Regions from separate parts of the Pseudomonas sp. LB3P25 genome, predicted to be linked through region 1. Evidence: predicted binding sites of a transcription regulator. Region 1 holds the regulator's gene; each other region holds the start of a gene.
The links. Region 1 encodes FliA, which starts transcription of late flagellar genes. Its sites were predicted from a motif close to CTAAAGTTTNNNNNNNNNNNGCCGNTAA; they were not measured.
Positions count from the first base shown of each region.

Region 2: the regulator FliA is predicted to act here: its motif matches at 6,778-6,805, upstream of flgM (flagellar biosynthesis anti-sigma factor FlgM).
Region 3: the regulator FliA is predicted to act here: its motif matches at 8,677-8,704, upstream of ACYZTW_RS28860 (methyl-accepting chemotaxis protein).

Region 1 is NZ_CM142711.1:5,432,241-5,442,865, reverse strand. Features, by position in the region: gene fliQ (flagellar biosynthesis protein FliQ) at 1-230, shown strand, start outside; gene fliR (flagellar biosynthetic protein FliR) at 234-1,016, shown strand; gene flhB (flagellar biosynthesis protein FlhB) at 1,020-2,159, shown strand; gene flhA (flagellar biosynthesis protein FlhA) at 2,405-4,534, shown strand; gene flhF (flagellar biosynthesis protein FlhF) at 4,546-5,874, shown strand; gene fleN (flagellar synthesis regulator FleN) at 5,991-6,821, shown strand; gene fliA (RNA polymerase sigma factor FliA) at 6,818-7,558, shown strand; gene ACYZTW_RS25005 (chemotaxis response regulator CheY) at 7,726-8,097, shown strand; gene ACYZTW_RS25000 (protein phosphatase CheZ) at 8,128-8,916, shown strand; gene ACYZTW_RS24995 (chemotaxis protein CheA) at 8,931-10,625, shown strand, end outside.
Region 2 is NZ_CM142711.1:1,833,130-1,843,754, forward strand. Features, by position in the region: gene ACYZTW_RS08020 (response regulator) at 1-1,304, shown strand, start outside; gene ACYZTW_RS08025 (sensor histidine kinase) at 1,301-1,993, shown strand; gene ACYZTW_RS08030 (glutamine synthetase family protein) at 2,317-3,558, shown strand; gene ACYZTW_RS08035 (MFS transporter) at 3,629-4,993, shown strand; gene ACYZTW_RS08040 (flagellar brake protein) at 5,060-5,806, opposite strand; gene ACYZTW_RS08045 (flagella synthesis protein FlgN) at 5,899-6,366, opposite strand; gene flgM (flagellar biosynthesis anti-sigma factor FlgM) at 6,415-6,741, opposite strand; gene flgA (flagellar basal body P-ring formation chaperone FlgA) at 6,907-7,668, opposite strand; gene ACYZTW_RS08060 (chemotaxis protein CheV) at 7,751-8,683, shown strand; gene cheR (protein-glutamate O-methyltransferase CheR) at 8,730-9,557, shown strand; gene flgB (flagellar basal body rod protein FlgB) at 9,920-10,327, shown strand; gene flgC (flagellar basal body rod protein FlgC) at 10,331-10,625, shown strand, end outside.
Region 3 is NZ_CM142711.1:6,262,989-6,273,613, reverse strand. Features, by position in the region: gene ACYZTW_RS28915 (sigma-54-dependent transcriptional regulator) at 1-416, opposite strand, end outside; gene ACYZTW_RS28910 (sensor histidine kinase) at 413-2,002, opposite strand; gene ACYZTW_RS28905 (PP0621 family protein) at 1,992-2,225, opposite strand; gene ACYZTW_RS28900 (outer membrane protein assembly factor BamD) at 2,349-3,371, opposite strand; gene rluD (23S rRNA pseudouridine(1911/1915/1917) synthase RluD) at 3,523-4,485, shown strand; gene pgeF (peptidoglycan editing factor PgeF) at 4,482-5,207, shown strand; gene clpB (ATP-dependent chaperone ClpB) at 5,338-7,902, shown strand; tRNA gene ACYZTW_RS28880 (tRNA-Asn) at 8,202-8,277, shown strand; tRNA gene ACYZTW_RS28875 (tRNA-Pro) at 8,287-8,363, shown strand; tRNA gene ACYZTW_RS28870 (tRNA-Lys) at 8,369-8,444, shown strand; tRNA gene ACYZTW_RS28865 (tRNA-Pro) at 8,542-8,618, shown strand; gene ACYZTW_RS28860 (methyl-accepting chemotaxis protein) at 8,773-10,398, shown strand; gene ACYZTW_RS28855 (HvfA family oxazolone/thioamide-modified RiPP metallophore) at 10,462-10,625, opposite strand, start outside.

The DNA of each region.
Region 1 (10,625 bases):
TGTGGCTGACCACCATGATGGTTGCCGTGCTGGTGATTCCGAGTTTGCTCGTGGGCCTGTTGGTGGCGATGTTCCAGGCCGCGACCCAGATCAACGAACAGACCCTGAGCTTCCTGCCGCGCCTGCTGGTAATGCTGGTGACGCTGATTGTCGCCGGTCCGTGGTTGGTGCAGACCTTTATGGAATACATCCTGCAGTTGTACGGCAGTATTCCTCAGGTCATCGGCTAAACCATGTCGCTACTCCAGCTGACCGATACCCAGATCAGTACCTGGGTGGCGGCGTTCATGCTGCCGCTGTTTCGCGTCGGTTCGTTGTTGATGGTCATGCCGGTTTTCGGGACGACCCTGGTGCCCAGGCGGGTCCGTCTATTTTTCGCAGTGGCCATTACCGTGGTCATCGCTCCTGGCCTGCCGCCGATGCCGCCGGTCAATGCGCTGGACTTGAGCGGGCTGCTGCTGATTGCCGAGCAGATCCTCGTCGGTGCGGTGCTGGGTTTCTCCTTGCAGTTGTTCTTCCAGGCTTTCGTGGTCGCCGGGCAAATTGTCGCCGTTCAGATGGGCATGGGCTTCGCGTCGATGGTCGATCCCACCAACGGCGTGTCGGTGGCGGTGATCGGGCAGTTCTTCACCATGCTGGTGACGTTGTTGTTCCTGTCGATGAATGGCCATCTGGTGGTGTTCGAAGTCCTCACCGAAAGCTTCACCACGCTGCCGGTCGGTAGCGGGTTTATGGTCAATCATTACTGGGAACTGGCCGGCAAACTCGGTTGGGTCCTGGGGGCTGCTTTAATGCTGGTGCTGCCAGCGATCACCGCGCTGCTGGTGGTCAACATTGCGTTTGGCATCATGACCCGGGCGGCGCCGCAGCTGAACATCTTCTCCATCGGCTTCCCGCTGACCCTGGTGCTCGGGATGTACATCCTCTGGGTGGGGCTTGCGGACATTCTCAATCAGTATCAACCGCTGGCCTCCGAGGCCTTGCAGTTTTTACGCGAACTGGCACAGGCGCGCTGAGTCATGGCTGAGAGCGAAAGCGGTCAGGACAAAACAGAAGACCCCACGGAGAAGCGTAAAACTGATTCCCGTGAGAAGGGCGAGATTGCGCGCTCCAAGGAGCTCAATACGCTGGCGATCATGCTGGCCGGTTCCGGTGCGCTGCTGATTTTCGGCGGGGCGCTGGCGCAGGATCTGATGGATCTGATGCGGATGAATTTTTCCCTGCCGCGTGAAGTCATCCTCGATCAGCGCTCCATGAGTACCTACCTGATGAACTCAGGGCTGATCGCTTTGCTGGGGATCCAGCCGATCATGATTACCCTGGTGTTGGCAGCATTGATTGGACCTATCTCCCTGGGTGGATGGCTTTTTTCGGCTGGCACCATGGCGCCGAAGTTCAGTCGGATGAATCCTGCCGCCGGCCTCAAACGGATGTTTTCGACGAAGGCGCTGGTGGAGCTGCTCCAGGCGCTGGCGAAGTTTTTAATCATCCTGACGGTGGCACTGATGGTGTTGTCGTCGGACATCGACGACCTGATGCGCATTGGACACGAGCCGTTGGAGCTCGCGGTCATCCATTGTCTGCAAGTAGTGGGTTGGAGCGCTTTGTGGATGGCCTGCGGGCTGATCATCATCGCCGCGGTGGACGTGCCGGTGCAGCTTTGGGAAAGCCACAAGAAACTGCTGATGACCAAGCAGGAAGTGCGTGACGAGCATAAGGATCAGGAAGGGAAGCCAGAGGTTAAGCAACGGATTCGCCAGCTGCAGCGCGACATGTCCCAGCGCCGGATGATGGCGGCGATTCCCGACGCCGATGTGGTCATCACCAACCCGACTCACTACGCCGTAGCGCTCAAGTACGATCCAGACAAGGGCGGGGCGCCTATGTTGATCGCCAAGGGCAGCGACTTCCTTGCCTTGAAGATCCGTGAAATCGCGATGGCCAACGAAGTGCTGCTGCTTGAGTCGCCGGCGCTGGCGCGTTCGATCTACTACTCCACCGAGCTTGAGCAGGAAATCCCCGGCGGGCTCTACCTTGCCGTCGCTCAGGTGCTCGCTTACGTTTATCAGATCCGCCAGCACCGCGCAGGCAAGAGCAAACGCCCGGATCCGCTCAAGGATGATTTGCCGATTCCTCCAGACTTGCGGCGCGACTCCTGATGCCTGTAGCAGCTGCCGAGCCTGCGAGGCTGCGTTCGGCTGCGCAGCAGTCGTAAACCTTTGCGAGAACTTCGGTTGAGCGCGACCCCGGCTCGGACGCAGCCTCGCAGGCTCGGCAGCTGCTACAAAGGCTCAATCAATCTCTCTGTTTCGCACTTCGGCAAAAGTTGGAAGGCTTCTTGCAGTAGCGGCTCTGCGCCTGCTTCAGGCGTCAAAAGTTTGCTTTAAAGGAACGGGGAAAACCGGTGGATCGCTCTCAGTTACTCAACAGTGCCCGCACAAACGTTGCCGACTTAAGTCGGGGCAATCTGGGCGTGCCGTTGTTGCTGCTGGTCATGTTGGCAATGATGATGTTGCCGGTGCCGCCGTTCCTGCTGGATGTGTTTTTCACGTTTAACATTGCCTTGTCCATCGTCGTGCTGCTGGTGTGCGTCTACGCCTTGCGGCCGCTGGATTTTGCGGTGTTCCCGACCATTCTGCTGGTGGCAACATTGCTGCGACTGGCGCTCAACGTGGCCTCCACGCGGGTGGTGATGCTCCACGGTCAGGACGGCCATGCCGCCGCCGGTAAGGTGATCCAGGCCTTCGGTGAGGTGGTGATCGGCGGTAACTACGTGGTCGGTATCGTCGTCTTCGCAATTTTGATGATCATCAACTTCGTCGTGGTGACCAAGGGTGCCGGGCGGATTTCCGAGGTGAGCGCACGCTTCACCCTCGATGCGATGCCCGGTAAACAAATGGCGATCGACGCCGACTTGAACGCCGGACTGATCGACCAGAACCAGGCCAAGCTGCGCCGGATGGAAGTGGCCCAGGAAGCCGAGTTCTACGGTTCCATGGACGGTGCCAGCAAATTCGTTCGCGGTGACGCCATTGCCGGTCTGCTGATCCTGTTCATCAACCTGATTGGTGGCATGGCGGTCGGTATCTTCCAGCACAACATGAGCTTCGCCGACGCCGGCAAGGTTTACGCATTGCTGACGATTGGTGACGGTTTGGTGGCGCAATTGCCATCACTGCTTTTATCTACAGCAGCAGCGATCATGGTGACCCGTGCTTCCGGTTCGGAAGACATGGGCAAGCAGATCAATCGCCAGATGTTCGCCTCGCCCAAAGCGTTGGCCGTGGCGGCGGGTTTGATGGCGGTGATGGGCCTCGTGCCGGGCATGCCGCACTTTTCCTTTCTCAGCATGGCAGCCCTGGCGGCCGGCGGCGCGTACCTGTTCTGGAAGAAGCAGAACGTGGTCAAGGTTCAGGCTCTGCAAGAGGTCAAGCGTCAACAGGAATTGCTGCCATCGCCAGCTCGCGCTCAGGAAACCAAGGAGCTTGGCTGGGATGACGTGACGCCGATCGACATGATCGGCCTGGAAGTCGGCTACCGGCTGATTCCGCTGGTGGACCGCAACCAGGGTGGTCAGTTGCTGGCGCGGATCAAGGGCGTGCGCAAGAAGCTGTCCCAGGATCTGGGCTTCCTGATGCCGACCGTGCATATCCGTGACAACCTCGACCTGGCGCCGAGTGCCTATCGCCTGACCCTGATGGGGGTGATCCTGGCCGAAGCAGAGATTTATCCGGAGCGCGAGCTGGCGATCAACCCGGGGCAGGTCTACGGGACGCTCAACGGCATTACCGCCAAAGATCCGGCTTTCGGTCTGGAGGCGGTCTGGATCGAAATCAGCCAGCGTGCCCAGGCACAATCCCTCGGTTACACCGTGGTCGATGCCAGTACGGTCGTGGCAACCCACTTGAACCAGATTTTGTACAAGCACTCGAGCGAGCTGATCGGTCACGAAGAAGTGCAGCAGCTCATGCAATTGCTGGCCAAAAACTCGCCAAAACTGGCCGAAGAGCTGGTGCCTGGTGTGGTATCGCTGTCGCAGCTGCTCAAAGTTTTGCAGGCTTTGTTGGCCGAACAGGTGCCAGTACGGGACATTCGCAGCATTGCCGAGGCCATCGCCAACAATGCCAGCAAGAGTCAAGATACTGCCGCGCTGGTGGCTGCGGTGCGCGTCGGCGTATCCCGCGCAATCGTCCAAAGCATTGTAGGGACTGACTCCGAGCTACCAGTGATCACCCTGGAGCCAAGGTTGGAACAAATATTGCTCAATAGTCTTCAGAAGGCAGGACAAGGCTCGGAAGAGGGCGTTCTGCTGGAGCCAAGCATGGCTGAGAAACTGCAACGCTCGTTGATCGATGCGGCGCAGCGTCAGGAAATGCAAGGTCAACCGGTGATTCTGCTGGTAGCCGGCCCGGTTCGCGCGATGCTGTCGCGATTCGGCCGATTGGCAGTCCCGGGTTTGCATGTGTTGGCTTACCAGGAAATCCCTGACAACAAGCAAGTGACCATCGTTGCGACAGTAGGGCCCAACGGCTGAGGTAGTGGTATATGCAAGTTAAGCGTTTTTTCGCCGCCGATATGCGTCAGGCCATGAAACTGGTTCGTGATGAGCTGGGCGCTGATGCCGCTATCATTGGCAACCGCCGGATCGCCGGTGGTGTCGAGCTGACGGCTGCCCTGGATTACAAGTTGTCGGCGCTGGCCCCGCGCGTTCCGAACATGGAACTCGAAGACGAGCTGCGCAAGACCCAGTCGCGGATCGTCACCGCTCAGGCCGAGCTGAGCCTGCGCAGCGATGGCGAGAGCGATAAGTCCACCAATCGCCAGTTGTTCGCCGGCCTGCCGTTGACCGCCGCCGAGCCGCTGATCGAACCGACCTACGCGGAACCCCGTCGTCCTGCACCGGCCGCGGCACCTGCCTCCGGTGGCGTGGATCCACGGGCGTTCGACTCGATGCGTTTCGAACTCAACAGCCTGCGCGAACTGATGGAAGTGCAACTCGGCTCCCTGGCCTGGAATCAGCTGCAAGGCAGCCGTCCGGCCCAGGCCAACCTTTGGCGTCGCCTGCAACGCATCGGCCTGTCCGGCCCGTTGTCGCGCGATTTGCTGGCGCTGATTACCGATATTGAAGAACCTCGTCAGGCCTGGCGCATGTTGCTGGCGCACCTGGCGCGGATGATCGCCACACCGGAAGTCGAGCCTTTGGAAGAGGGCGGCGTGATTGCCATGGTCGGCCCTGCCGGCATGGGCAAGACCACCACCCTGGCCAAGCTCGCAGCCCGCTACGTACTCAAGTACGGCGCGCAGAACATCGCGCTGGTGAGCATGGACAGCTACCGCATTGGTGCTCAGGAACAACTCAAGACGTTGGGCCGCATTCTCAATGTGTCGGTGACGCATGTCGATCCGGGCCAGTCGCTGGTGCAGGCGCTGGAGCCTTTGCTGCGCAAACGCGTGGTGCTGATCGATACCGCGGGCCTTCAGGCCAGCGATCCGGCACTGCGCATGCAGCTTGAAAGCCTGGCCGGTCGTGGCATCAAATCGAAAAATTATCTGGTTTTGGCAACCACCAGCCAGAAACAGGTTCTAACGGCCGCTTATCACAGTTACAAACGCTGCGGCCTCGCTGGCTGCATCCTGACTAAACTGGATGAAACGGCAAGTCTGGGCGAGGTGTTGAGCCTGGCCATCAGTCATGAGTTGCCGGTGGCCTACCTGACCGATGGCCCGCGGATTCCGGATGATTTACATCTGCCGCGTCGTCATCAGTTGGTCAGTCGCGCCGTCAGCGTGCAAATGCAAGAAGAACCCAGCGAAGAAGCCATGGCTGACATGTTCGCTGATATTTACCACAGCCCGACCAAGCAGGTCGGCTGAGGTACTAATGAACAGTTTTTGTACCTACATCGATGGTCTGCCATGCATTGTTCAGTTAGTGAACGCGCAGCCAGTAATGTGGCCTCCGTCTAAGTAAGACAAGGTAAAGAAAATTCATGGGCAGCATGCATCCCGTACAGGTGATCGCGGTGACCGGCGGCAAAGGTGGCGTCGGGAAGACTAACGTGTCAGTGAACTTGTCCCTGGCTCTAGCTGAGCTCGGTCGGCGCGTCATGCTGTTGGACGCCGATCTGGGGCTGGCGAACGTCGACGTTCTGCTGGGACTGACACCCAAACGTACTTTGGCCGACGTGATCGAGGGCCGCTGCGAGCTGCGCGACGTGTTGTTGCAGGGCCCTGGCGGTATCCGCATCGTCCCGGCCGCGTCCGGCACACAGAGCATGGTTCATTTGAGCCCGGCTCAACACGCCGGCCTGATCCAGGCGTTCAGCGATATCGGCGACAACCTCGACGTGTTGGTGATCGACACCGCCGCGGGCATTGGTGACTCGGTCGTCAGTTTCGTTCGCGCGGCGCAAGAAGTCTTGCTGGTGGTCTGCGACGAACCGACCTCGATCACCGATGCCTACGCACTGATCAAACTGCTGAACCGCGATTACGGCATGAACCGTTTCCGCGTCCTGGCCAACATGGCCCAGAGCCCGCAGGAAGGGCGCAACCTGTTCGCCAAGTTGACCAAGGTCACGGATCGCTTCCTTGACGTCGCCTTACAATACGTCGGCGCAGTGCCTTACGACGAAAGCGTGCGCAAGGCTGTGCAGAAGCAGCGCGCCGTTTACGAAGCCTTCCCGCGTTCCAAGTGCTCACTGGCGTTCAAGGCCATTGCACAGAAGGTCGATACCTGGCCGCTGCCTGCCAACCCGCGTGGGCACCTGGAGTTTTTCGTCGAGCGCCTCGTGCAACAAACCGCAGGACCCGTGCTATGACAGCCAGTGGCTATAACCTCTACAAGAAGTCGGCACGTGATGCGCAGTACGAGCTGATCGAGCGTTACGCGCCACTGGTTAAACGCATTGCCTACCACTTGCTGGCGCGTCTGCCGGCCAGTGTCCAGGTCGAAGACCTGATCCAGGCCGGGATGATCGGCCTGCTTGAAGTGTCGACCAAATACGACGCCAGCAAAGGCGCGAGTTTCGAGACGTACGCGGGCATTCGAATCCGCGGCGCGATGCTCGATGAAGTACGCAAGGGGGACTGGGCGCCACGTTCGGTCCACCGCAATACCCGCATGGTCAGCGACGCAATTCGCTCGATTGAAGCTAAAACCGGCCGTGACGCTAAAGATCACGAGGTTGCGGCCGAACTCCAATTGAGTCTCGACGATTATTACGGGATTTTGAACGACACCCTGGGCAGCCGGTTATTCAGTTTCGACGATCTGTTGCAGGACGGCGAACACGAAGGGCTGCACGAGGATGGCGCCAGTGCTCATCTGGAGCCGTCACGCGATCTGGAAGATGAACGCTTCCAGGCGGCGCTGGCGGACGCGATTGCCAATTTGCCGGAGCGTGAGCGACTGGTGTTGGCGCTGTACTACGACGAAGAGTTGAATCTCAAGGAAATCGGTGAGGTCCTGGGGGTCAGCGAATCTCGGGTCAGCCAGTTACACAGCCAGTGCGCGGCCCGTTTGCGGGGGCGTTTGGGGGAGTGGCGAGCGCGCTGAAGGCAGTGTGGGGACACTGCGAACGCGGCGGGTGGGGTGTTGAACCGTACCGGTCCCGATCTGTTGTGCTCCAGACAGTCATTGAGTGCTTTGCCGGATTGATTGAAATGGCGCGTCCAGGTGCTGGGCGCGTTTAAGACTGCTTGGAGGTCGAATTGGACAAGAACATGAAAATCCTCATCGTTGATGACTTCTCAACGATGCGGCGGATCATTAAAAACCTGTTGCGTGACCTTGGGTTCACCAACACGGTCGAGGCCGACGATGGCACTACCGCCATTCCGGTTCTCAACAGCGGCAGCATCGACTTTCTGGTAACAGACTGGAACATGCCTGGCATGACCGGTATCGATCTGCTGCGCCACGTGCGCGCCGATGAAAAGCTCAAGCACCTGCCGGTGCTGATGGTGACCGCTGAAGCCAAGCGCGAGCAGATCATCGAGGCAGCCCAGGCCGGTGTTAACGGCTATGTGGTCAAGCCCTTCACGGCCCAGGCGTTAAAAGAAAAAATCGAGAAGATTTTCGAACGCATCGGTTGATTTGCGAAGCCACTGCGCCACGGGGGAGCTATGGAGCATTACGAGTCTTCACAGGGCGATTTCGAATCGACTCTGAAAAAACACGCGGTCGAACTGGTCGAAAGCCTTGAAAAAGGCAGGTTCGGCGACGCTGTGCAACTGATCCATGAGCTCAATCAGACCCGTGACCGTGGCCTGTATCAGGAAGTGGGCAAGCTCACCCGCGAGCTGCATAGCGCGATCGTCAATTTTCAGATTGACCCGCACATGCCGCAAGCCGAGGAAGTCTCGCAGATCACGGATGCCACCGAGCGTCTGGGTTATGTGGTCAAGCTGACCGAGGCTGCTGCCAACCGCACCATGGACCTGGTGGAAAACGCCACGCCGCTGGTCAACAGCCTGAGCAACGAAGCCCAGGCCTTGAGCACCGACTGGGGACGGTTCATGCGTCGCGAAGTCGGGGCTGAAGAGTTCCGCGAACTGGCCCGGCGAGTCGACGGTTTCCTGACACGCAGCAGCGAAGACAATCGGGTTGTGTCGAGCAACCTCAACGACATTCTGCTCGCTCAGGATTACCAGGACCTCACCGGTCAAGTGATCAAGCGCGTGACCCAATTGGTCACCGAAGTTGAAAGCAACCTGCTCAAGCTCGTGCTTATGGCCAGCCAGGTGGACCGCTTTGCGGGCATCGAACATGACCATGAAGCGATGCTGGCAGAAAAAGATCCGCAAAAACATCTCTCTCAGGGTGAAGGTCCGCAGATTCATGCCGATAAAAGAGAAGACGTTGTGTCCGGTCAGGACGATGTAGACGATTTGCTTTCCAGCCTTGGATTCTAGGAGCACCCCTACACATGAGCTTCGGCGCCGATGAAGAGATCCTTCAGGATTTCCTGGTTGAGGCCGGCGAGATTCTAGAGCAACTGTCCGAACAGCTGGTCGAGCTTGAAAGCCGACCGGATGATGCGGACTTGCTCAATGCAATTTTTCGCGGTTTTCACACTGTAAAAGGAGGCGCCGGCTTCCTCCAACTCAACGAGCTGGTGGAGTGCTGTCACATCGCCGAGAACGTGTTCGACATCCTGCGCAAGGGTGAGCGTCGCGTCGACTCGGAACTGATGGACGTGGTTCTCGAAGCGCTGGATGCGGTGAACAGCATGTTTACCGAAGTCCGCGAGCGCAGTCCGATCACGGCTGCCACGCCTGAGTTGCTGGCAGCGCTGGCCCGTCTGGCCGAGCCGCAAACTGAAGAAGCCGCACCGGTAGCCGACGTGGTCGAAACACCGGCTGCTGAAAGCGAGTCGGGTGACATCACCGATAATGAATTCGAACAACTGCTGGACTCGCTGAACGCCGTCAAGGCGCAGGCAGAGGCCCCGGCGGCTGCTCCGCTGCCGGCGGGTAATGCCGCTACCAGCGACGAAATTACCGATGCCGAGTTCGAGTCGTTGCTCGATCAGCTGCACGGTAAGGGCCAGTTCGCCGTCGATGCGGTAGCCCCGGCGCCAGCCGCACCGGCTGCCCCGAAAGCGGCAGGCGACAGCTCCGATATCACTGACGACGAGTTCGAAGCACTGCTCGATCAGTTGCACGGCAAGGGCAACTTTGCCGTGGATGCGTTGGAATCGGCCATTGCTGCGGTTCCGGCCCCGGCTGCGCCCACCGCTAAAGCGGCTGGCGGCGACCTGATCTCCGATCACGAGTTCGAATCGCTGCTCGATGAATTGCACGGCAAGGGCAAGTTCACTGAAGTGGGCACCGCTACCGGCGCCAGCGCTTCGGTTGCGGCGTCAGTGGCCAAGGCTGTTGCACCGAAACCCGTCGCCAAAGCGCCCGAGCCTAAAGCCGAAGCGCCGAAACCTGTCGCTGCTGCCCCGGCTCCGGCGCGCGCCCCGGCCGCGCCACCACCGGAAAAACCAGCCAGCGAAGCCGAGACCACCGTGCGGGTCGATACCGCGCGTCTCGACGAAATCATGAACATGGTCGGCGAGTTGGTACTGGTGCGTAACCGCTTGGTACGTCTGGGCCTCAACAGCGGCGACGAAGCCATGTCCAAGGCCGTGTCGAACCTCGACGTGGTCACAGCCGACCTGCAAACCGCGGTCATGAAGACCCGGATGCAACCGATCAAGAAAGTCTTCGGACGCTTCCCGCGCCTGGTTCGCGACCTGGCTCGCCAGCTCAAGAAAGAGATCAACCTGGAACTGGTCGGCGAAGAAACCGACCTCGACAAGAACCTCGTCGAGGCCCTGGCCGACCCGTTGGTCCACTTGGTGCGCAACTCGGTCGACCACGGTATTGAAGAGCCGGCCGAGCGCGAAGCAATGGGCAAGCCTCGCAGCGGCAAGGTGATCCTGTCCGCTGAACAGGAAGGCGACCACATCCTGCTGTCCATCTCCGATGACGGCAAGGGCATGGACGCCGATGTTCTGCGCGGCATTGCCGTGAAAAAAGGCTTGATGGACAAGGATGCAGCCGATCGCCTCAGCGAGTCCGATTGCTTCAACCTGATCTTCGCGCCGGGTTTCTCGACCAAGACCGAAATTTCC
Region 2 (10,625 bases), 3.4 Mb from region 1:
GTGCGTTGGAACACGAACCCGATGCGTACCTGACCAAACCGTTCAACCGTTCCGGCCTGGCTCAACGGCTGGAGCGGCTGGAGCAACGCAAGACCTTGCTCAAGCCGATTCTGCAGGCCCTTGACCGGGGCAAACCGGTTGAAGTGCTCAATGCCTGCATCGCCCTGTGCAAGCAAGACATCCGCTACTCGCCGTTGTGCCTGCGCTACCGTGCCGATGCCTTGCGCGACCTGAATCAGAACGAGGCGCTGGAGCGTCTCTACGACAGCATCATTGCTGATCGGCCTTTGCCGTGGGCGTTTGCCGGTCTGGGCAAATTGCTGTTCAAACGTGGCCAGGTCGGTCAGGCCAAAGGCGTCTACGAAAAAGCCCTGAAAGTGTTCCCAATGATGCCGGCGCTCTACGACGGCATGGCCGATGTGCTGGTCGCCGAAGGCGACACCAAGGCGGCCCAGAGTGTGCTGGAAGAGGCGATCCGCTTGTCGCCGCTGGCGGTGCGCCGGCAAGCGCAGCTGGGCAAGTTGGCGATGGCCAACGAAGATTTCGACACCGCCTCCAAAGCCTATCGTCAGGCCGTGGCGCAGGGCGCGCAGTCACGTTTCAAGGATGCGGAGAGCAACCTTGGCCTGGCCCACGCCTTGATCAGTAAAGGCAGCGAAAAAGGCCTGGATACCCGGACTCGACTGGAAATCAACACGACGCTGAGTGCGGTGGCCAAGGAAAACCCTTCCGATCCAGGTCTGCAGATTCGTGCGCGACTGATGAAAGCCACCAGCCTGCTACTCAACGATGCCGAAACCGCCGAGAAGCTCACCGAGCAGGCGATGATGCGCCTCGATGGCATGGAACAGTTCATGAGCGCCGAAGCGGCGCTGCTGGTGGCCAAGCAACTGCAGATGCTCGGGCAGGCCAGCGCCGGTGCGTCGATGTTGAAAAACTGCGCAGAAATCTACGGCGACGACCCGACGGTGATGAAGGGCATCGCCAAGCTGACCGACGATCCGACCATCCTCAACTCCGGCAACGCCGCTGCCGACCTCAACCGTCAGGGCGTGCGGGTGTACAAGACCGGCAACCTGGTGGAGGCGCGGGATGTGTTCCGCAAAGCCCTGGCGTTGCAGCCGAAGAACATCAGTATCGCGCTGAACATGGCGCAGTCGCTGCTGCACGGCACCGACACCAGCGCCCCTTCGGCGGAGCTTGAGGAATGTCGGACCTGCCTGAAAATGGTCGGCCTGATGCCCGATACCGATGCGCGTTATTCCCGTTATCAGAAGCTGCGAAGCAAGGCGTTTGGCGAATGAACGACAGCGAACAGGCACTCGATTTTTCCACGGTGATTGCCTCCACCGTGCACGACATGAAGAACTCCCTGGCGATGCTGATGCAGGCGCACAGCCAATGGTTGGCGCGCTTGCCGGATCCGCAGCAGCACACCCCGGAGCAGGGCGTGATCGAATTCGAGTTCGCGCATCTCAATGGCATGCTGGTGCAGTTGCTGGGGCTGTACAAACTCGGCGTCAACCAGATGCCGTTGCAACCGGCCTACCATGAACTGGATGACTTCCTCGAAGCGCAATTAGCCTGCCACCAGGACGTGTTTGCCAGCCGCGGCATCATGGCGACCTATGAAGTGGACCCGCTAAGCCCTCTGGGTTTCTTCGACCGGGAGCTGATAGCTTCTGTGCTGGCCAACAGCATCAACAACGCCATTCGTTACGCCCGCCATGCGGTGTTGATCAGCGTCAGCGATGAAGCCGGGCAACTGGTGCTGACCGTCAACGACGATGGCGAGGGTTATCCATCCGAGATGATCGAGCGTCAGGCCGATTACGTGCAGGGCATCAACCACAGCAGCGGAAGCACCGGCCTGGGCCTGTACTTTGCCGGGCGGATTGCCGCACTTCATCAACGCAATGGCGTGGGCGGACGCACCGACATCAGCAATGGCGGCCCGCTGGGCGGCGGTGTGTTCGGCCTTTACCTCCCCTGACAGGTACATCCCCCGTAGGAGCTGGCGAAGCCTGCGATCTTTTAAACAGCAACGACAAAAGATCGCAGGCTGCGCCAGCTCCTACCGGATTTGTGGTGGCCGAAAATCAGAGGTTTCCAGCCAATGATTTTCTTTTTGTGCGGTGCTTGATATTCCGAACAGGCGGAGCCTATTTTGTACGGGTCGCCGTTCGCGGCTTGCATAACAAAAAGGATTGCGTCATGACAACCGATGGCCATTGTTCACTCGCGGAGCGATTGACGGGCATTGATGAGATTGAATGTGTCACGCCGGACTTGAATGGCGTACCGCGCGGCAAGGTAATGACCGCCGAAGGCTTTCTCGAAGGGCGGCGTTTGCAGATGGCGCGGGGGGTGCTGCTGCAATGCATCATGGGCGGATACCCGCCAGCGCGTTTTTACGGCAGCGATGACGGCGACCTGGCGTTGGTCCCCGACCCGGCGCAGATTCATCGCTTGCCGTGGAGCCAGCAGCCGCGAGCCTTGGCCATTTGCGATGCGCACGAGCTGACCGGCGAAAGCTCGTCTCTGTCGACTCGCGGCCAACTCAAAGCCGTGATCGCGCGTTACGCGGCCCTCGGCTTGGCGCCGGTGGTGGCGACCGAGCTGGAATTTTTTGTCTTCGCACCCAATACCGACCCGACTCAACCGTTCCAGCCGCCGCTGGGCCTGGACGGTCGTCGCGAGGACGGTCTTTCGGCGTTCAGTGTCAGTTCCAATAATGGTTTGCGCCCGTTCTTCGGTGAAGTCTACGCCTGCATGGCGGCCCTGGGCTTGCCGCGCGATACCTTCTTGCACGAGATGGGCATCAGCCAGTTCGAGATCAACTTGCTGCACGGCGACCCACTGCTACTGGCCGACCAGACACTGCTGTTCAAACATTTGCTTAAAGAAGTCGCGCTCAAGCATGGCCTGACCGTGGTTTGCATGGCCAAGCCGCTGGCGCACACGCCGGGCAGTTCGATGCATATTCACCAGAGCATCATCGAGATCGGCAGCGGGCGTAATGTGTTTAGCGACAAGGCCGGTGAGCCGACCGCGACCTTCCGTCATTTCATCGCGGGCCAGCAGGCCGGCATGGCGGATTTCACCGCGTTGTTCGCACCGAACGTGAACTCGTATCAGCGCTTGTGCCATCCCTTCGCATCACCGAATAATGCTTGCTGGTCCCACGACAACCGGGCGGCCGGATTGCGCATTCCGGCCAGTTCGCCCGCCGCTCGTCGGGTCGAGAACCGTTTGCCGGGGGCTGATGCAAATCCGTATCTTGCGATCGCGGCCAGCCTTGCCGCAGGGTTGTATGGCATTGAACACAAACTGGAGCCGAGTGAGCCGATCCAGGGTGAATTCGAAGTGCCGGACAATCTTTCGTTGCCGTGTACCTTGCATGCGGCTCTTGAGCGTCTGAAACGTAGCCAATTGGCGAAGGAACTGTTTGGCAAGGAGTTCATCGAAGGCTACATCGCCTCGAAGACCATGGAGTTGACCAGCTTCTTTGATGAAATTACTCCCTGGGAGCGCCGTGTCCTGGCAGCTCAGGCCTGACGATCCGTCGTCTTCGGGCTATCTTTTCGGATAGCCCGTTTCTCACCGCAAGGAGCCGCTCGGAACGCCGATGCGCCAAATCTGGAAACCCTTTCGAGCGCTTTATTTTGCCTCGCTGATGATGTTGATCGGCTCTGGACTGTTGAGTACTTACCTGGCCTTGCGCCTGGCCGCCGACCACGTCGACAGCCTGTGGGTCGGTGCGTTGATGGCAGCCAACTATTGCGGCCTGGTGCTGGGTGGCAAAATCGGCCACCGGCTGATTGCCCGGGTCGGGCATATTCGCGCCTATTCAGCCTGTGCCGGGATTGTCGGTGCGGCGGTGCTGGGCCATGGCCTGGTGGACTGGTTGCCTGCCTGGATCTTCCTGCGGGTGATCGTCGGCCTCGGCATGATGTGCCAATACATGGTCATCGAAAGCTGGCTCAATGAGCAGGCCGAAGCCTCGCAGCGGGGGACGGTATTCAGCGGCTACATGATCGCTTCGTACCTGGGGCTGGTGCTGGGGCAGTTGATTCTGGTCATGCACCCGGGCCTTGGCCTTGAGCTGCTGATGCTGGTCGCCTTGTGCTTTGCCCTGTGCCTGGTGCCGGTGGCCCTGACCCGGCGGATTCACCCGGCGCCGTTGCACCCGGCACCGATGGAGCCACGGTTCTTCATCAAGCGCGTGCCGCAGTCGTTGAGCACGGTGCTGGGGGCGGGGCTGATCATTGGTTCGTTCTACGGTCTGGCACCGCTGTATGCCTCACAGCAGGGGTTATCCACGGAGCAGGTCGGTCTGTTCATGGGTAGCTGCATTTTTGCGGGCTTGCTGGTGCAATGGCCGTTGGGCTGGCTGTCCGACCGTTATGACCGGGCGCTGTTGATCCGCTGTTTTGCAGTGGTCCTGGCGCTTGCCGCGTTGCCGCTGGCAATCATGCAACAGGTACCGCTGGAGATTTTGTTTATCACCGGGTTCTGCTGTTCGCTGGTGATGTTCTGCCTGTATCCGCTGGCGGTGGCATTCTCCAACGACCACGTCGAGGGTGATCGTCGGGTGTCCCTGACGGCGATGCTGTTGGTGACCTATGGCGTCGGCGCCAGTATCGGGCCACTGGTGGCCGGGGTACTGATGAAGCTGTTCGGCAGCCACATGCTCTATGCCTTCTTCAGCTTCTTCGCGTTGGTGCTGGTGTGGCGGATCCGCCCGAAAGCGGTGACCAATCTGCATCAGGTCGACGATGCGCCGCTGCATCACGTCGCCATGCCGGACAGTATGTCGAGTTCGCCGTTGGTGGCTTGCCTTGACCCGCGTGTCGATGAGCAGGTGGTGCAAGACCAGATGCAGAGCCCGATCAGCCCTGAACCGGAATCTGAACCAGAGCCCGAAACCGATCCGCCGCCCGAAGACCCTGATGCACCTCGCGAGCAAAGTTTTACCGAGGCCAGGCCTTAAATTCCATGCATAAAAAAAACGGGCAGTCACCGCAAGGGACTGCCCGTTTTCTGTTGAAGCGTTGTATTACATGTCGTCTTTGTCGAAGCGCCGCGCTTCGCGCTGAAGCTGATAGACGAACCGTTCTACCTGGCGCTGCACCAGCCCGCTCATGTTGTGAAAGCGTACGCCGGCGAAGGTGGTGGAGATCCTTTCTTCGAAGTGCAGGTAACGCAGCTCGACCGGTGCCGTCATGTTGCCAAAGGGCAGGGCGGCGATGAAGCGGTCATAGACCTGGCCCAGCTGCAGGCTGCCCGTGATGTCGCCTTCGAAGCGCAACTTGCAGCCGGTGGCGGAGATGTCCAGCAGCTTGCCGCTGATCGGCGACTTGAGTTTTTCACCACCCAGATCGACGTTGACCAGTTGTGCCAGCTTCAGTGCAGCACGAAATGCATTACGACGCTGATGGTAAACCACCTGGGCGGGCAGGGCGCCACGGTAGCAGCGACCGCCACCGGATTCGTCGATGGTCAACGGGCCGTTGCTTTCCCAGGCAATACGCACGCCGTCGTGAAAGCCTTCGACCTTGAACGGTTCGCCGGCCAGCAGGAAGCGTTCACCGTCGCGGGGAATCATTTCGTCCAGGGCAATCATGTTGCTGTCACGGTCAATGTCCACCAGATAACTCTGGAAGCGCTGGCTGCGCTCATGGAACGTGATGATCAGCGGATCATGGCTGTCTTGCAGCTGGCGCAGGTTGCCGGAGATCTCCAGGGGTGTGGTGAGCACCTTGGGTGGCTGCGGAGCATCTTCCGCGCTTATGGCATTGAACACGGTTCATCAATCTCCAGACAAGGTATGACTACGGCTGGCCAGCATTTTGACAGTATGTTGCGCGTCTTGATAGTGCGCGCTTTTCAGCAGACTCAGGCCTGACTGAGCGGGCGTGGCTTCGCAAGCATGGAGGTTGATCCGCGCGCATCGTAGAGCGCTGGCGGCTCGCCGCCGTTGAGGATTTTCAGCTGATTGGCCGTCGCGGCCTGTTGCACCAGGATTGACTGGCCATTCTTGACGTTGGCCGCCTGGCACTGAGCCAGAAGATCGGTCAATACATCGCTCTGCTCCAACAGCTGATCGCCAATGCTCGAATGGCTGGCAAGTTGCTCCAGGCCGTTGCGGTTGGTCGGCAGGTTGAGGCTGGCGAGGATTTCACTGCGCTTGCGGCCATGCTGATCGAGCAAAATGATCAATGCCTGTTTCTGCGCCAGAATCTCTTCGAGCAGTGGCATGTCGCGACCGTGCAAGGCGAGGGACTCGGTTTGCAGTAACTCCAGCAAGTGCTGTGCTGGAGCGAAGTCGTCGGTGATCAGTTGCAGTAAATTAGTGTCGTGCATGGCTGGCCTTGGGTTTTAAGCGTCCAAAAGCCTGGCGCAGGCCTTGGCCTAGCGCTGGGCTTCGAAGTTGAGCAGTTTGCTGGCTACACGGTTGCTGTCGACTTTGTAGCTGCCATCGGCAATCGCTGCTTTCAACTCGGCCACGCGGGCGTTGTCGACGGCAGGCTGATCGCGCAGCTTGTCAGTGACCTTCTGCAACTGTTGAGCCTCATTGCTGAGATGTACCGATTCCCCGCTTTTGACGGTACTGGCCTGTTCGGCCGGGGTATTCAGCGGCGCGGATTTGCCGGTTTCGGCGGTTTCCTTCGCGGCGCTGGTACGTGTACTGCCGGTAAGTGACGAGGAACTGTTTAAACGGCTGAAATCGATGACCATGACAAAAAACCTCTGGGTATTTGGACGCTTGCCATGTTTTCGGCCATACCCGGAAAAACTTTAGACCCATTTATCAATGAGCTTGCGCGCGCCAGTGCTTGCCCTGCGTGGGCACAGTTTAGGCAACAGTCGAGTGGCGCGCCATCTCTTCACCAACAGAGGTCGCTACATGGCCACTTCCACCTGGCCGGGCGCGGTGACTTGCGCCTTGATGACCCGCTGGGAGTTGAGGTTTTTCACCCGAATCTGTTCGCGCAGGCCGCCGTTGGACAGCGCTTCACCCGGCATGCGCACGCTGAGTGTTCCACTGCGGGCGGTAATTACCACCTGGTCGCCCTTGCTGATGACTTCTGCCTGTTCCATGTGCACCAGGGTCATGACCTGGTCGGCGACCATTGGTCGGGTAAGTTTCTGCCCGATCGCCTGGTCGACGGAAGTCAGGTAACCCTGATTGATCAAGCTGATGTCGCGCTCGCGCAGGGTCACATCCTGGGGCTCGACGATGCCGGTGCGCCGCAGCGCACGGGTGGTGGTCACAATGTCGCGAAACAGGCGCACTTGCGCGGGTACGAAGACGGTCCAGGGGGACGTGCCTTCACAAGCAACCTTGACGGTAACCCGCCCCAGCGGCCTTGCCGGACTCTCAAGCGTGGCTGTCAATTCCTTGTCACACATGGGCATGCGCAGCCGCGGATCGAGTTGCTTGACCTCGATCTCGTAGCGGCCTTGCGTTTGACTGGTTGCCAAATAGTCTTCTACGGTGAATTCAAGAAAGCCCTGAGTGACGCCGATAAGCATGTCAGGCAAGGTAACCGCGTCAGCAAGGGCAGGGCAGCCAGCGTTGAACAGGCAGACGGCCGACACCGCGCAAAGCAATCTGCGGGCGTTTGATGTCAGGCGTCGGAAAAATGTCGGTTCTGTGTTCATAAGAGTTAAAAAGCAAGCGCCGTGCCGTTTAGTGATGAATGTGCGTCGCAACACACTTAAGCGTTGGTGTAGGAGTCTGTGCATGGCTGGTGTAATGGATGCGGTAAACCAGCGCACGCAACTGGTAGGGCAGAATCGCCTTGAGCTGTTGTTGTTCCGTCTCGACGGCCAGCAGCTGTATGGGATCAACGTGTTCAAGGTTCGGGAGGTGCTGCAATGCCCCAAACTGACGCTGATGCCAAAATCCAGTCCTGTCGTGTGCGGTGTGGCAAACATTCGGGGGGCGACCATTCCGATTCTTGATCTGGCCATGGCGACCGGTTCCGGTGCGCTGAAAGATCAAAGCAATCCCTTCGTGATCATCACGGAGTACAACACCAAGACCCAGGGTTTCCTGGTGCGGTCGGTGGAACGCATCGTCAACATGAATTGGGAGGAGATTCATCCGCCACCCAAGGGCACGGGACGCGATCATTACCTGACGGCTGTGACTCGGATCGACAATCAGTTAGTCGAAATCATCGATGTCGAGAAAGTGCTGGCAGAAGTGGCGCCAACACCGGAAGCGATTTCCGTCGGTGTGGTGGATGTCGAAACCCAGCACAAGGCGCTCTCTTTGCGAGTACTGACGGTCGATGACTCGTCGGTGGCGCGCAAGCAGGTAACCCGTTGTCTGCAGACAGTCGGTGTCGAGGTGGTGGCGTTGAACGACGGTCGGCAAGCGCTGGATTACCTGCGCAAACTGGTCGACGAGGGCAAGAAGCCGGAAGAAGAGTTCCTGATGATGATTTCCGACATCGAGATGCCGGAGATGGACGGGTACACCCTGACGGCCGAGATCCGTAACGACCCTCGCATGCAAAAGCTTCACATCATCCTGCATACTTCGTTGTCGGGTGTATTCAATCAGGCGATGGTCAAGAAGGTCGGTGCCGATGACTTCCTTGCCAAATTCCGTCCTGATGACCTGGCATCCCGGGTAGTCGACCGGATCAAAGCAGCAGACATCAGCTAGGGGCCTAATGCCCCTAACGGTTAACACGATTTAAGAGGCGGCATCTTTGTCTACGGGTAATTTGGATTTCGAACAGTTCCGGGTCTTCCTGGAAAAAGCCTGTGGCATTTTGCTCGGTGAAAACAAGCAGTACCTGGTCTCGAGCCGTCTCAACAAACTGATGGAACAGCAAGGCATCAAGTCCCTGGGTGAGCTGGTCCAGCGCATCCAGACCCAGCCGCGCAGTGGTTTGCGCGAGATGGTGGTGGATGCCATGACCACCAACGAAACCCTGTGGTTTCGTGACACCTATCCGTTTGAAGTCTTGAAGAACAAGGTGCTGCCCGCAGCGATCAAGGCCGCCCCTGGCCAGCGCCTGCGGATCTGGTCGGCGGCGTGTTCGTCGGGTCAGGAACCGTATTCGCTGTCGATGTCGATCGATGAGTTCGAGCGCGTGAACATGGGTCAGTTGAAGATGGGCGTGCAGATCGTTGCCACCGACCTGTCCGGCACCATGCTGACCAACTGCAAGACCGGCGAGTACGACAGCCTGGCCATCGGCCGTGGTCTGTCGCCCGAGCGCCTTCAACGTTATTTCGACCCGAAAGGGCCGGGGCGCTGGGCAATCAAGGCGCCGATCAAGAGCCGGGTGGAGTTTCGCTCGTTCAACCTGCTGGACAGCTACGCGAGCCTCGGCAAGTTCGACATCGTGTTCTGCCGCAACGTGCTGATCTACTTCTCCGCCGAGGTGAAGAAGGACATCCTGTTGCGCATTCACAGCACGTTGAAGCCAGGCGGTTATCTGTTCCTCGGTGCTTCCGAGGCGCTGAACGGTTTGCCGGATCATTACCAGATGGTCCAGTGCAGCCCGGGGATCATTTACCAGGCGAAGTGATGTAAAAAGCGCCAGGCATAAAAAACGGGAGTCCTCAAGGGCTCCCGTTTTTTATGCCTGCCGCTTTTTCTGAAAACACCACTGACCCTGTGGGAGCGAGCCTGCTCGCGAAAGCGGTGGGTCAGGCAATGCAGATGTCGATTGACATGACGCTTTCGCGAGCAGGCTCGCTCCCACAACGGATAAGTGTTCCCCGTGAGAAAGCGGCAGAAAAGCGGCAGGCGGCGGAAATCAGTTGCCGCTTTTCTGGCATTGCCACATTGCCACTGCCCGCAAAGCCCCGGTTTATGGCCTTTTTTGAATTGGCACGACGCTTGCTATGTCCCTGTTACGAAAAATCAGGTCACCCGAAGGTTTCCGACATGAGCATCAGCTTCGATAAAGCGCTCGGTATCCACGAACAAGCCCTGGGCTTCCGCGCTCAGCGTGCCGAAGTCCTGGCCAACAACATCGCCAACGCCGACACCCCGAACTACAAGGCTCGGGATCTGGACTTCTCGAAAGTACTCGCCGAGCAGAACGAGAAGACCAAGAGCGGCACTTTCGCCTTGAACATGACCAACAGCCGTCATATCGAAGCCGAAGGCCTGGGCAATGGCGACGAGTCGCTGCTGTATCGCACGCCGATGCAACCGTCGATCGACCAGAACACCGTGGACGCCCAGCTTGAACAGTCGAACTACGCGGAAAACGCGATCGGCTTCCAGGCCAGCTTCACCCTGCTCAACAGCAAATTCAAAGGGCTGATGTCAGCCCTGCGCGGAGAGTAAGCCATGTCTCTATCCAGTGTTTTCAACATTGCCGGTAGCGGCATGAGTGCCCAGACCACTCGCTTGAACACCGTCGCCAGTAACATCGCCAACGCCGAAACCGTCTCGTCGAGCATCGACCAGACCTACCGTGCACGGCACCCGGTATTCGCCACCATGTTCCAGGGCGGCCAGAGCGGCGGCAGCGATTCGCTGTTCCAGAACCAGGACGCGGCCGGTCAAGGCGTGCAAGTGCTGGGCGTGGTCGAAGACCAGAGCAACCTTGAAGCGCGCTACGAGCCGAACCATCCGGCGGCCG
Region 3 (10,625 bases), 830 kb from region 1:
AGCAGCCGGCGATCGATGGCGACGCCGGTGCCGCCCGGCGCAGGTAAACGCAGCGCGCTGCTGACCAGTTCCCGCAGGCGAGTGAGGTCCACCGGTTTGGTCAGGAAGTCGAAGGCGCCGGCCTTGAGGGCGTTGATCGCCGTTTCCAGGCTGCCATAAGCGGTGATCATTGCCACTGGTACGAGTGGGTGGCGTTGCTGGATGTGTTGCACCAGCTCAAGGCCGGTGCCGTCCGGCAGGCGCATGTCGGTGAGGCACAGGTCGAAGGTCTCTCGCGACAGCAGGGCCTGGGCTTCGCCGAGGTTGCGGGCACTGAAGGTGTCGAGTTTCATCCGTCCCAGGGTGATTTCCAGGAGTTCGCGGATATCCGGTTCGTCGTCGACGATCAGGACTTTTTGCCGTGGGCTTATGTTCAACTTTGTTTCCGTCCGTGAGCAAAGGTGATGCGAAAGCAGCCGCCGCCTTGGCGTGGTTTGAAGTCTAGGCGGGCCTGGTTGCTTTCGCACAGCTCACGGGACAGATAAAGCCCCAGGCCGGTGCCTTGGGGGCTGGTGGTGAAGAACGGTTCGAACAAGTGCACGTGATGCTCCGGCGCCACGCCGGGGCCATCGTCCAGGATCTCGAGGACCGGCAGCTGGCTGTCCGGGTCGACGAACAACTCGAGCCAGACCTGTGCCAGGTCGTGATTCAAGGTGCTATGGCGCCAGGCGTTGCGCAACAAATTGTCGAGAATTTGGGTCAGCTGGTTGGGGTCCATCAGGGTTTTGAAGTCTCCTGAACCGATGCGCAGATGAATCTGCTGATGCTCGGGCGCCCCCTCGCGGGTTTCGTTGACGTACTGCTCCAGCCACGGTTTCAGATCAAGCCGTTGCGCTACGGTTTGCTGGCGGCGGGACAGTTGCAGGACGTTTTCGATTACCCGATTCATTCGCTGAGAGTGGTCTTGAATAATCTGTGTCAGACGTCGATCCGCGCGATTCAGTTCCTCTGATTCTTGCAATAGCTGCGCGGCATGACTAATGGCGCCCAGTGGATTGCGGATTTCATGGGCGATACCGGCGGTCAGGCGGCCGAGGGCGGCCAGCTTCAGTTGTTGGGCCTGTTGGGCGATTTGCGCGAGGTCTTCGAGAAAGACCAGGGTCTGGTGGTGTGGGCTTTGGTCCAGGGCAATGAAGCTCGGTTGCAGCTCCAGACCACTACTGGCGACTTTCAGGCTCTGGGGGCGGAGCGTCGGATTGTTGAGCCACAGTTGCAGGCGTTCGACCAGGCTGGGTGAGTAGTCGTCGATCAACTGGCCTGCAAGATTCTCCCTGCCTAACAGGTTCAAGGCGCTATGGTTGGCCAGTTGAACCCGCCGCTTGTCGTCGAGTACCAGGATGCCGGTACGCATTCGTTGCAGGATCAGTGCGTTGAGTGCTTCGAGTCCGACAACTTCGCTGGCCCGTTGTTCGGCCAGGGTTTCGCTGACTTCCAGGCGTCGGATCAGCCCTTGCACCAGCAATGCCGCAGCAAAACACAGGGCGCCGAGCGTGCCGACTTGCAGGTAATCGTTGGGGGTGGCGGGATGGCTGAAACTCAGGAGGAAGCTCAGCCCCACGATGCCGAGCGCGCCAACGGCGGCAATCAGCAGGCCGATGCGCCCTCGCAACAAGGTGTTGCTGATGGCTACCGATACGATCAGCAAATTGCCGATGGCGCTGGCCACACCGCCGGCGGCATAGAACAGACCGCACAGCAACAGGACGTCGGTCAGCGCCAGGCTGAACAGTTGCGCCGGGCGCCGGGTGTTCGCAAGGAACACCACCAGCAGGATATTCAGCACCAGGTATAACCAGCTGCCACTGCGCAGCAGGTCGCCATTGGCGGACGTCAGCAGCTGGTTGTCCATGTTGCTGGAGATCAACAGCACCAGGGTAATGCCGACGCTCAAGCGGTAAAGGTGATAGAGGCGCAGCAGTCGCTGGGCCTGTTTGCTGCCGGGACTGGAGGTCTCAGCGATCACTGGAACCCGGGCCTTGCTCAAGATGAGCCTGGCTGCAATACCACTGTTGTTGAAGGCTTAGGGCGCGGTCGCGTGGCAGGTGTACGCCGCAATGAGCGCAGCGGACCATCGGAGCCGCTTCCAGCTCGGCAGAGGACTTGGGCACAGAAGCCTGGCCCTTGAACTTGCGCCAGAACCATACCGCAGCGGCAATCAGGGCGATCCAGAACAGTAAACGAAGCATGATGAGCTGCTATTTGACGAGTGATGAGCCAGTTTAGCCAAGGACATGACCAGCGCACAGCGTAATCATCGAGCCCATAAAAAAGGAGCCTCGAAAGGCTCCTTTTTTGTACAACCCGACGTGTCAGTCGAACACGCCGAAGGTCATGTAGCTGAACCACGAGCGGTCGCTGTTATTGGCTTCGGACTCGTGTTGTTCTTCTTCTATCACGTCGCCATTTTCGTCTTTAGGCTTGAGATCGTTCGGAATCGCGTCTTTGGCGTCCTGGAACTGTTTCTGCACGTCCTGGTTGGCGCGGGTTTCGCCCGGCGGCAGCGGTGGACGGGATTCGATCAGGCCCAGGGTCGCCTTGCTCAACCACGAACGGTTGTCGGCTTCGGCCACCGATGGCACGAACTGACCGTCCACCAGGCTTGGGTGGTTCGGGTAGTTGAGTTTCAGGGTTTCGAGGCTGGTGTTGGCCAGTTCATCCAGGTGCAGACGCTGGTAGGCCTCTGTCATCACCGCCAGGCCGTCACCGACCGAAGGGGTTTCCTGGAAGTTTTCCACCACGTAACGACCACGGTTCGCGGCGGCGACATAGGCCTGACGCGTCAGGTAGTAGTCGGCAACGTGAATTTCGTAAGCCGCCAGCAGGTTGCGCAGGTAGATCATGCGCTGCTTGGCGTCCGGCGAGTAGCGGCTGTTGGGGAAACGGCTGGTCAGCTGGGCGAACTCGTTGTAGGAGTCGCGAGCGGCACCCGGGTCACGCTTGGTCATGTCCAACGGCAGGAAGCGCGACAACAGGCCGACATCCTGATCGAAAGAAGTCAGACCCTTGAGGTAATACGCGTAATCCACGTTCGGGTGCTGCGGGTGCAAGCGGATGAAGCGCTCGGCGGCGGACTTCGCAGCCTCTGGCTCGGTGTTCTTGTAGTTGGCATAGATGAGCTCGAGTTGAGCCTGATCGGCGTAGCGACCGAACGGATAACGCGACTCCAGCGCCTTCAGCTTGGCTGTGGCGGCGGTGTAGCTATTGTTGTCCAGATCGTGCTGAGCCTGCTGGTACAGCTCGACCTCGCTCAGGTTTTCGTCTACGACTTCCTTCGATGAGCAAGCAGCGGTCAATGCGAGGATGGCGATCAGCAGCAGGTGTTTCACTTGCATGGCGGCTTGCGTCCCTATGACGGCCGCTGTCTTGGGCGGGGCCGTCCTGTTATGATGAGCGCCCCGTTGAATAGCCTCGGGGCAAAAGACGCCGTATTTAACCACAAGCGCGCAGCCGAAACCAAAGGCTGTGCCGACGCCTAGTCTGAGCATGTCCGATAAAATTGAACTTCGCGCAGAGGTGCCGTCCGAATTGGGCGGCCAACGCCTCGATCAAGTCGCCGCACAATTATTCGCTGAGCACTCGCGCTCGCGCCTTTCCGCCTGGATCAAAGACGGCCGCCTGACTGTGGATGGGGCGGTTATCCGCCCGCGAGACATCGTTCACGGTGGCGCCATTCTTGAGCTTACTGCCGAGCAGGAAGCTCAGGGCGAATGGATCGCTCAAGACATCGAACTGGACATCGTCTATGAAGACGACGACATCCTGGTGATCAACAAACCCGCGGGTCTGGTGGTGCATCCTGCCGCCGGTCATGCCGATGGCACCTTGCTCAACGCCTTGCTGCACCACGTGCCGGACATCATTAATGTGCCCCGCGCCGGTATCGTGCATCGCCTGGACAAGGACACCACCGGTCTGATGGTGGTGGCCAAGACCATTCAGGCGCAGACACAGCTTGTCACGCAATTGCAGAGCCGCAGCGTAAGCCGGATCTACGAGTGCATCGTGATCGGTGTGGTGACTGCCGGCGGCAAGATCAACGCGCCGATCGGTCGTCACGGTCAGCAACGCCAGCGCATGGCTGTGATGGAAGGTGGCAAGCAAGCCGTCAGTCATTACCGCGTGCTCGAGCGTTTCCGCTCCCACACTCACGTGCGGGTGAAGCTGGAAACCGGTCGTACGCACCAGATTCGTGTGCATATGGCTCACATCAACTTCCCGTTGGTCGGAGATCCTGCCTACGGCGGTCGTTTCCGCATTCCGCCGGCAGCCAGTGTGACCATGATCGAATCGTTGAAGGCGTTCCCGCGTCAGGCGCTGCATGCGCGGTTCCTGGAGCTGGATCACCCGACCACCGGTAAACGCATGAGCTGGGAATCGCCGCTTCCGGACGATTTCGTCTGGTTGCTGACACTGCTCAAGCAAGACCGCGAGGCGTTCATCGGATGAGTGACTGGCTGATTCCCGACTGGCCTGCGCCTGCCGGGGTGAAAGCCTGCGTGACCACCCGTGCGGGCGGCGTCAGTCTGGCGCCGTTCGACAGCCTCAACCTCGGCGATCACGTCGACGACAGCCCCGAAGCTGTTGTCGAAAACCGCCGTCGCCTCACCGAACATTTCTCTATTCAACCGGCCTGGTTAAAGCAGGTTCACGGCATTGCCGTGGCCCACGCAGACCCAAGCCAGGTGGTCACAGCCGACGCCAGCTGGACGGCAACGCCCGGTATTGCCTGCACGGCGATGACTGCTGACTGCCTGCCGGCATTGTTTTGCGACCGTGCAGGCACTCGCGTCGCGGCGGCCCATGCCGGTTGGCGCGGGTTGGCGGCGGGTGTGCTGGAAGCGACTCTAGACACGCTGGCCGTGCCACCAGAAGAAGTGCTCGTCTGGTTGGGCCCGGCCATTGGCCCGCAAGCCTTTGAAGTCGGCTCGGAAGTGCGCGAAACCTTCGTCGAGCAATTACCCGAAGCCGCCAAAGCCTTTGTGCCGAGTGCCAATGCTGGCAAATTCATGGCCGACATCTATGAGCTGGCGCGTTTGCGCCTGGCCGCTCGCGGTATCACCGCTGTTTATGGTGGCGGTTTCTGCACCGTGACCGATCCACGCTTCTTTTCTTACCGCCGCAGTCCACGCACTGGTCGGTTTGCCTCCCTTGTATGGCTCGAACGCTAAACCTCGCTGATCTACATCAACTGCTTGACGCTTGAATCTTCCAGAATCGACCGCATCTATAGCGGTATCTGGCAGGTTTCTTCATTCAGGATGTTTTATAGGTCCGGCCTGCTCAAAAGGAAGGTGACCCATGCGTATAGACCGTTTAACCAGCAAATTGCAGTTAGCTTTGTCCGACGCCCAATCCCTGGCTGTCGGCCTCGATCATCCGGGTATTGAACCGGCGCACTTGATGCAAGCCATGCTTGAACAGCAGGGTGGTTCGATCAAACCCCTGTTGATGCAGGTCGGCTTTGACGTCAACAGCTTGCGTAAAGAGCTGACCAAAGAGCTCGACCAGCTGCCAAAAATCCAGAACCCGACCGGCGACGTGAACATGTCGCAGGATTTGGCGCGCCTGCTCAATCAGGCCGATCGTCTGGCCCAGCAGAAGGGCGATCAGTTCATCTCCAGTGAGCTGGTGTTGCTCGCCGCCATGGACGAGAACAGCAAGCTCGGCAAATTGTTGCTCGGCCAGGGCGTCAGCAAGAAAGCCCTGGAAAACGCGATCAACAACCTGCGCGGTGGTGAGGCCGTCAATGACGCCAACCACGAAGAGTCGCGTCAGGCGCTGGATAAATACACCGTCGACCTGACCAAGCGCGCCGAAGAAGGCAAGCTCGATCCGGTGATCGGCCGTGACGACGAAATTCGCCGGACCATTCAGGTCCTGCAACGCCGCACCAAGAACAACCCGGTGCTGATCGGTGAGCCTGGCGTGGGTAAAACCGCCATCGCCGAAGGCCTGGCCCAGCGCATCATCAACGGCGAAGTGCCGGATGGACTGAAAGGCAAACGCCTGCTGTCTCTGGACATGGGGTCGCTGATTGCCGGTGCCAAGTACCGTGGCGAGTTCGAAGAACGCCTCAAATCCCTGCTCAACGAACTGTCGAAGCAGGAAGGGCAGATCATTCTGTTCATCGACGAACTGCACACCATGGTCGGCGCCGGTAAAGGCGAAGGCTCGATGGATGCGGGCAACATGCTCAAACCGGCGTTGGCTCGCGGTGAGCTGCACTGCGTCGGCGCGACCACGCTCAATGAGTACCGCCAATATATAGAGAAGGATGCGGCCCTCGAACGGCGCTTCCAGAAAGTGCTGGTGGACGAGCCGAGTGAAGAAGACACCATCGCGATTTTGCGTGGCCTGAAGGAGCGTTACGAGGTTCACCACAAGGTGGCGATCACCGACGGCGCGATCATCGCTGCGGCCAAGCTCAGTCATCGCTACATCACTGATCGTCAGCTGCCGGACAAGGCCATCGACCTGATCGACGAGGCCGCCAGCCGCATCCGCATGGAGATCGACTCCAAGCCGGAAGTGCTCGATCGTCTGGAGCGTCGTCTGATTCAGCTGAAGGTGGAATCCCAGGCGCTGAAGAAAGAAAGCGACGAAGCCGCGATAAAACGTCTGGAAAAACTCCAGGAAGAAATCGTCCGCCTCGAGCGTGAGTACTCGGACCTCGAAGAAATCTGGAACTCGGAAAAAGCCGAAGTACAGGGCTCTGCGCAGATCCAGCAAAAAATCGAACAGTCCCGTCAGGAACTGGAAGCAGCGCGCCGCAAAGGCGACCTGAACCGCATGGCCGAGCTGCAATATGGGGTAATCCCGGACCTGGAGCGCAGCCTGCAAATGGTCGACCAGCATGGCAAAAGCGAAAACCAGTTGTTGCGCAGCAAGGTGACCGAAGAAGAAATCGCCGAAGTGGTCTCGAAGTGGACCGGCATTCCCGTGTCGAAAATGCTCGAAGGCGAGCGCGACAAGCTGATGAAGATGGAAAGCCTGTTGCACCAACGTGTGATCGGCCAGGACGAAGCGGTGATTGCCGTTTCCAACGCTGTGCGGCGTTCCCGTGCCGGGTTGTCCGATCCGAATCGCCCGAGCGGCTCGTTCATGTTCCTCGGCCCGACCGGTGTCGGTAAAACCGAGCTGTGCAAGGCGCTGGCCGAGTTCCTCTTTGATACGGAAGAGGCGATGGTGCGGATCGACATGTCCGAATTCATGGAGAAACATTCCGTGGCTCGTCTTATAGGCGCGCCACCAGGCTATGTAGGCTATGAAGAGGGCGGTTACCTGACCGAGGCGGTGCGTCGCAAGCCTTATTCGGTGATCCTCCTGGACGAGGTCGAGAAGGCCCACCCGGACGTCTTCAACATCTTGCTGCAAGTGCTGGAAGATGGCCGACTGACCGACAGTCATGGCCGCACGGTGGATTTCAAAAATACCGTGATTGTCATGACTTCCAACCTCGGTTCGGTGCAGATCCAGGAACTGGTCGGTGATCGTGAAGCACAGCGTGCGGCGGTGATGGATGCGATTTCCACGCACTTCCGGCCGGAGTTCATCAACCGGGTCGACGAAGTGGTGATCTTCGAGCCATTGGCTCGGGATCAGATCGCGGGCATTACCGAGATCCAGTTGGGTCGTCTGCGCAGTCGACTGACCGAGCGCGAGCTGAAGCTTGATCTCAGCCCTGAGGCCATGGATAAGCTGATAGCGGTGGGTTACGACCCGGTTTACGGCGCACGGCCGCTCAAACGAGCCATCCAGCGCTGGATCGAAAACCCGCTGGCGCAGCTGATTCTGTCCGGTCGTTTCATGCCGGGCGATACCGCCAAGGGTGTCGTGGAAAACGACGAAATCGTCTTCGTCTGAATCCCCGGCGGCAGCAAAACCTGTGAGGCCTCGCATTGCGAGGCCTTTTTTTCGCCAGGCTGTTGAACTGAAAGGAAAAGGCTTGTAAAGTGCGCCCCGCAGTAAGTCGCCCTGAAGGGTTTCTGCTCCCCAAGCAGGAATCTGAAATAAGTTGCAAATCATTAACTTGAAAGCAATTTAGGGGGTTGACAGAGGTGCTTAAGATTGTAGAATAGCGCGCCTCAGACACACGAACGCAGCGATGCGAACGGGTCGAAGGGGTGAAGCAAGCTTCACAGTTGTAAATTGAAATATGTAGTTCCGTGATAGCTCAGTCGGTAGAGCAAATGACTGTTAATCATTGGGTCCCAGGTTCGAGTCCTGGTCACGGAGCCAATTTCAAACCGGGGTATAGCGCAGTCCGGTAGCGCGCCTGCTTTGGGAGCAGGATGTCAGGAGTTCGAATCCCCTTACCCCGACCATTTTTGGGTCGTTAGCTCAGTTGGTAGAGCAGTTGGCTTTTAACCAATTGGTCGTAGGTTCGAATCCCACACGACCCACCATTTTTGAAACCAGTTAACGCTGGGATCAGATCTTAAGATCAGAGGCCAAAAGCACTGATCGAAGAAGGCGACTTTTTAAAGGTCGCCTTTTTATTACCGGGGTATAGCGCAGTCCGGTAGCGCGCCTGCTTTGGGAGCAGGATGTCAGGAGTTCGAATCCCCTTACCCCGACCATATTAAAAATCCTCGTATCGAAAGATACGGGGATTTTTTTTGTCTTCGAAAAAGAACACTTCAGTCATCGTACAACTTGCCGATAACGAGACGACGGGGTACTGCCGAAACAACGCCCCTTATCCAAGCCACTACAAGAAAAAGGGCGTTCGTTATGTTGCTTCGTCAGTTAAATATCGCTCCTCGGGCAGCCTTGGGGTTTGCCCTGATTGCCGTATTGGTCGCTTTGCTCGGCCTATTTGCCTTGGGACAAATGTCGAGCATCCGCGACAGCGAGGTGGCGGTGGAGAAACAATGGCTGCCGAGCATTCGTGGTGGTGACGAGATCCGCGAAATAATGCTGCGCATCCGTACTATTTCCCTGCGCATGGCCCTGGATCAGGATCCGAAGAACATTCCTGTCTACCGTGGCCAGATGGACACCCGCGACAAAGAGTTGAGCGAGAAGATTGCGGCTTATGATCAGTTGGTCAATACCGCAGAAGGCAAGGCCTTGTATGACCAGTTCAAAACCACCTTCGCGGCTTATCGCTCCGGTATTGCTCAATCGTTCTCCCTGGCCGAACAGGGTCGTGGTGACGAATTGACCAAGTTGCTGCTGGTCGACATGAAAACCGTGGTCGATGGCTCCGGCAAACAGCTCACTGACCTGGCGGATCTGTTCGCCAAACAAGTCGTCGCCGAGAGCCAGAAATCGGCAGCGCATTACGAAACATCGCGAATGATCGTCAGCCTGTTCATCGCATTGGCGGCGTTGGCCACTGTCGGCCTGGCGATGCTGCTGACCCGCAGTATCGTCAAGCCGTTGAACGAAGCGTTGAATGCCGCGGAAAACGTGGCACGAGGCGACCTGACTCGCCCCATCGAAACCCATGGCAACGATGAAGTAAGTCGCTTGCTCAAGGCGTTGGCGACCATGCAGCACAACCTGCGTGAAACCTTGCAAGGTATCAGCGGCTCGGCGGCGCAATTGGCGACAGCGGCTGACGAGTTGAATGCGGTCACGCTCGACAGCACTCAGAACCTGCAACAGCAGAACAACGAGATCGAACAAGCGGCGACGGCTGTCACTGAAATGACCACCGCGGTGGAGGAGGTCGCCCGCAACGCGGTGTCGACCTCCGACGCCACGCGCCAATCCAGTGAGTCCGCGCACGCGGGTCAGGAGCGGGTCAGCGAAACAGTCACGGCCATCGGCGCCCTTGCCAGCGATGTGCAGATCACTGGCACATTGGTGCAGTCCCTGGCCAACCAGTCTCAGGACATCGGCAAGGTTCTGGATGTGATTCGTGCGATTGCCGAGCAAACCAACTTGCTGGCCCTCAACGCCGCCATTGAAGCGGCGCGCGCCGGGGAAAGCGGTAGAGGTTTCGCGGTGGTTGCCGACGAAGTTCGCGCCTTGGCCTACCGCACGCAGCAATCGACTCAGGAAATCGAGCAAATGGTTCAGGGCATGCGCAGCGGCTCGACTCAGGCGCTGGATTCCATGCAGGCCAGCTCAACCCGTGCGGCCAGCACATTGGCCCTGGCCGAGCGTGCAGGCGAGGCGTTGCAGACCATCACCGCGTCGGTTCATCAGATCCACGAGCGCAATCTGGTAATCGCCAGCGCTGCCGAAGAACAGGCGCAGGTGGCACGTGAAGTCGACCGCAACCTGGTGAATATTCGTGATCTTTCGGTGCGATCTGCCGCCGGCGCGGATCAGACCAGCACCTCCAGCCAGGAGCTATCACAACTGGCTAATGCCTTGCAGGGCATGGTGCGGCGCTTCCAGCTTTAATTTTTTCCAGACGCAAAAAAGCCGCGCTTCTCGACGGAAAAGCGCGGCTTGGATCTCAGAGGCTTAGGCGCCGTCTTGGTCCTTCAAGTGCTCGAACAAGCCTTTTGGCATTTTCTTGCCATTGGCTTCGTAGTTGGCTTTCACGTTATCGAAAGCTTCTTGTTCGTCGATGAAACCGTCATGGTTGGTGTCGATCTTGTCGAAATTGGACTTTGGCGCGACTTTCA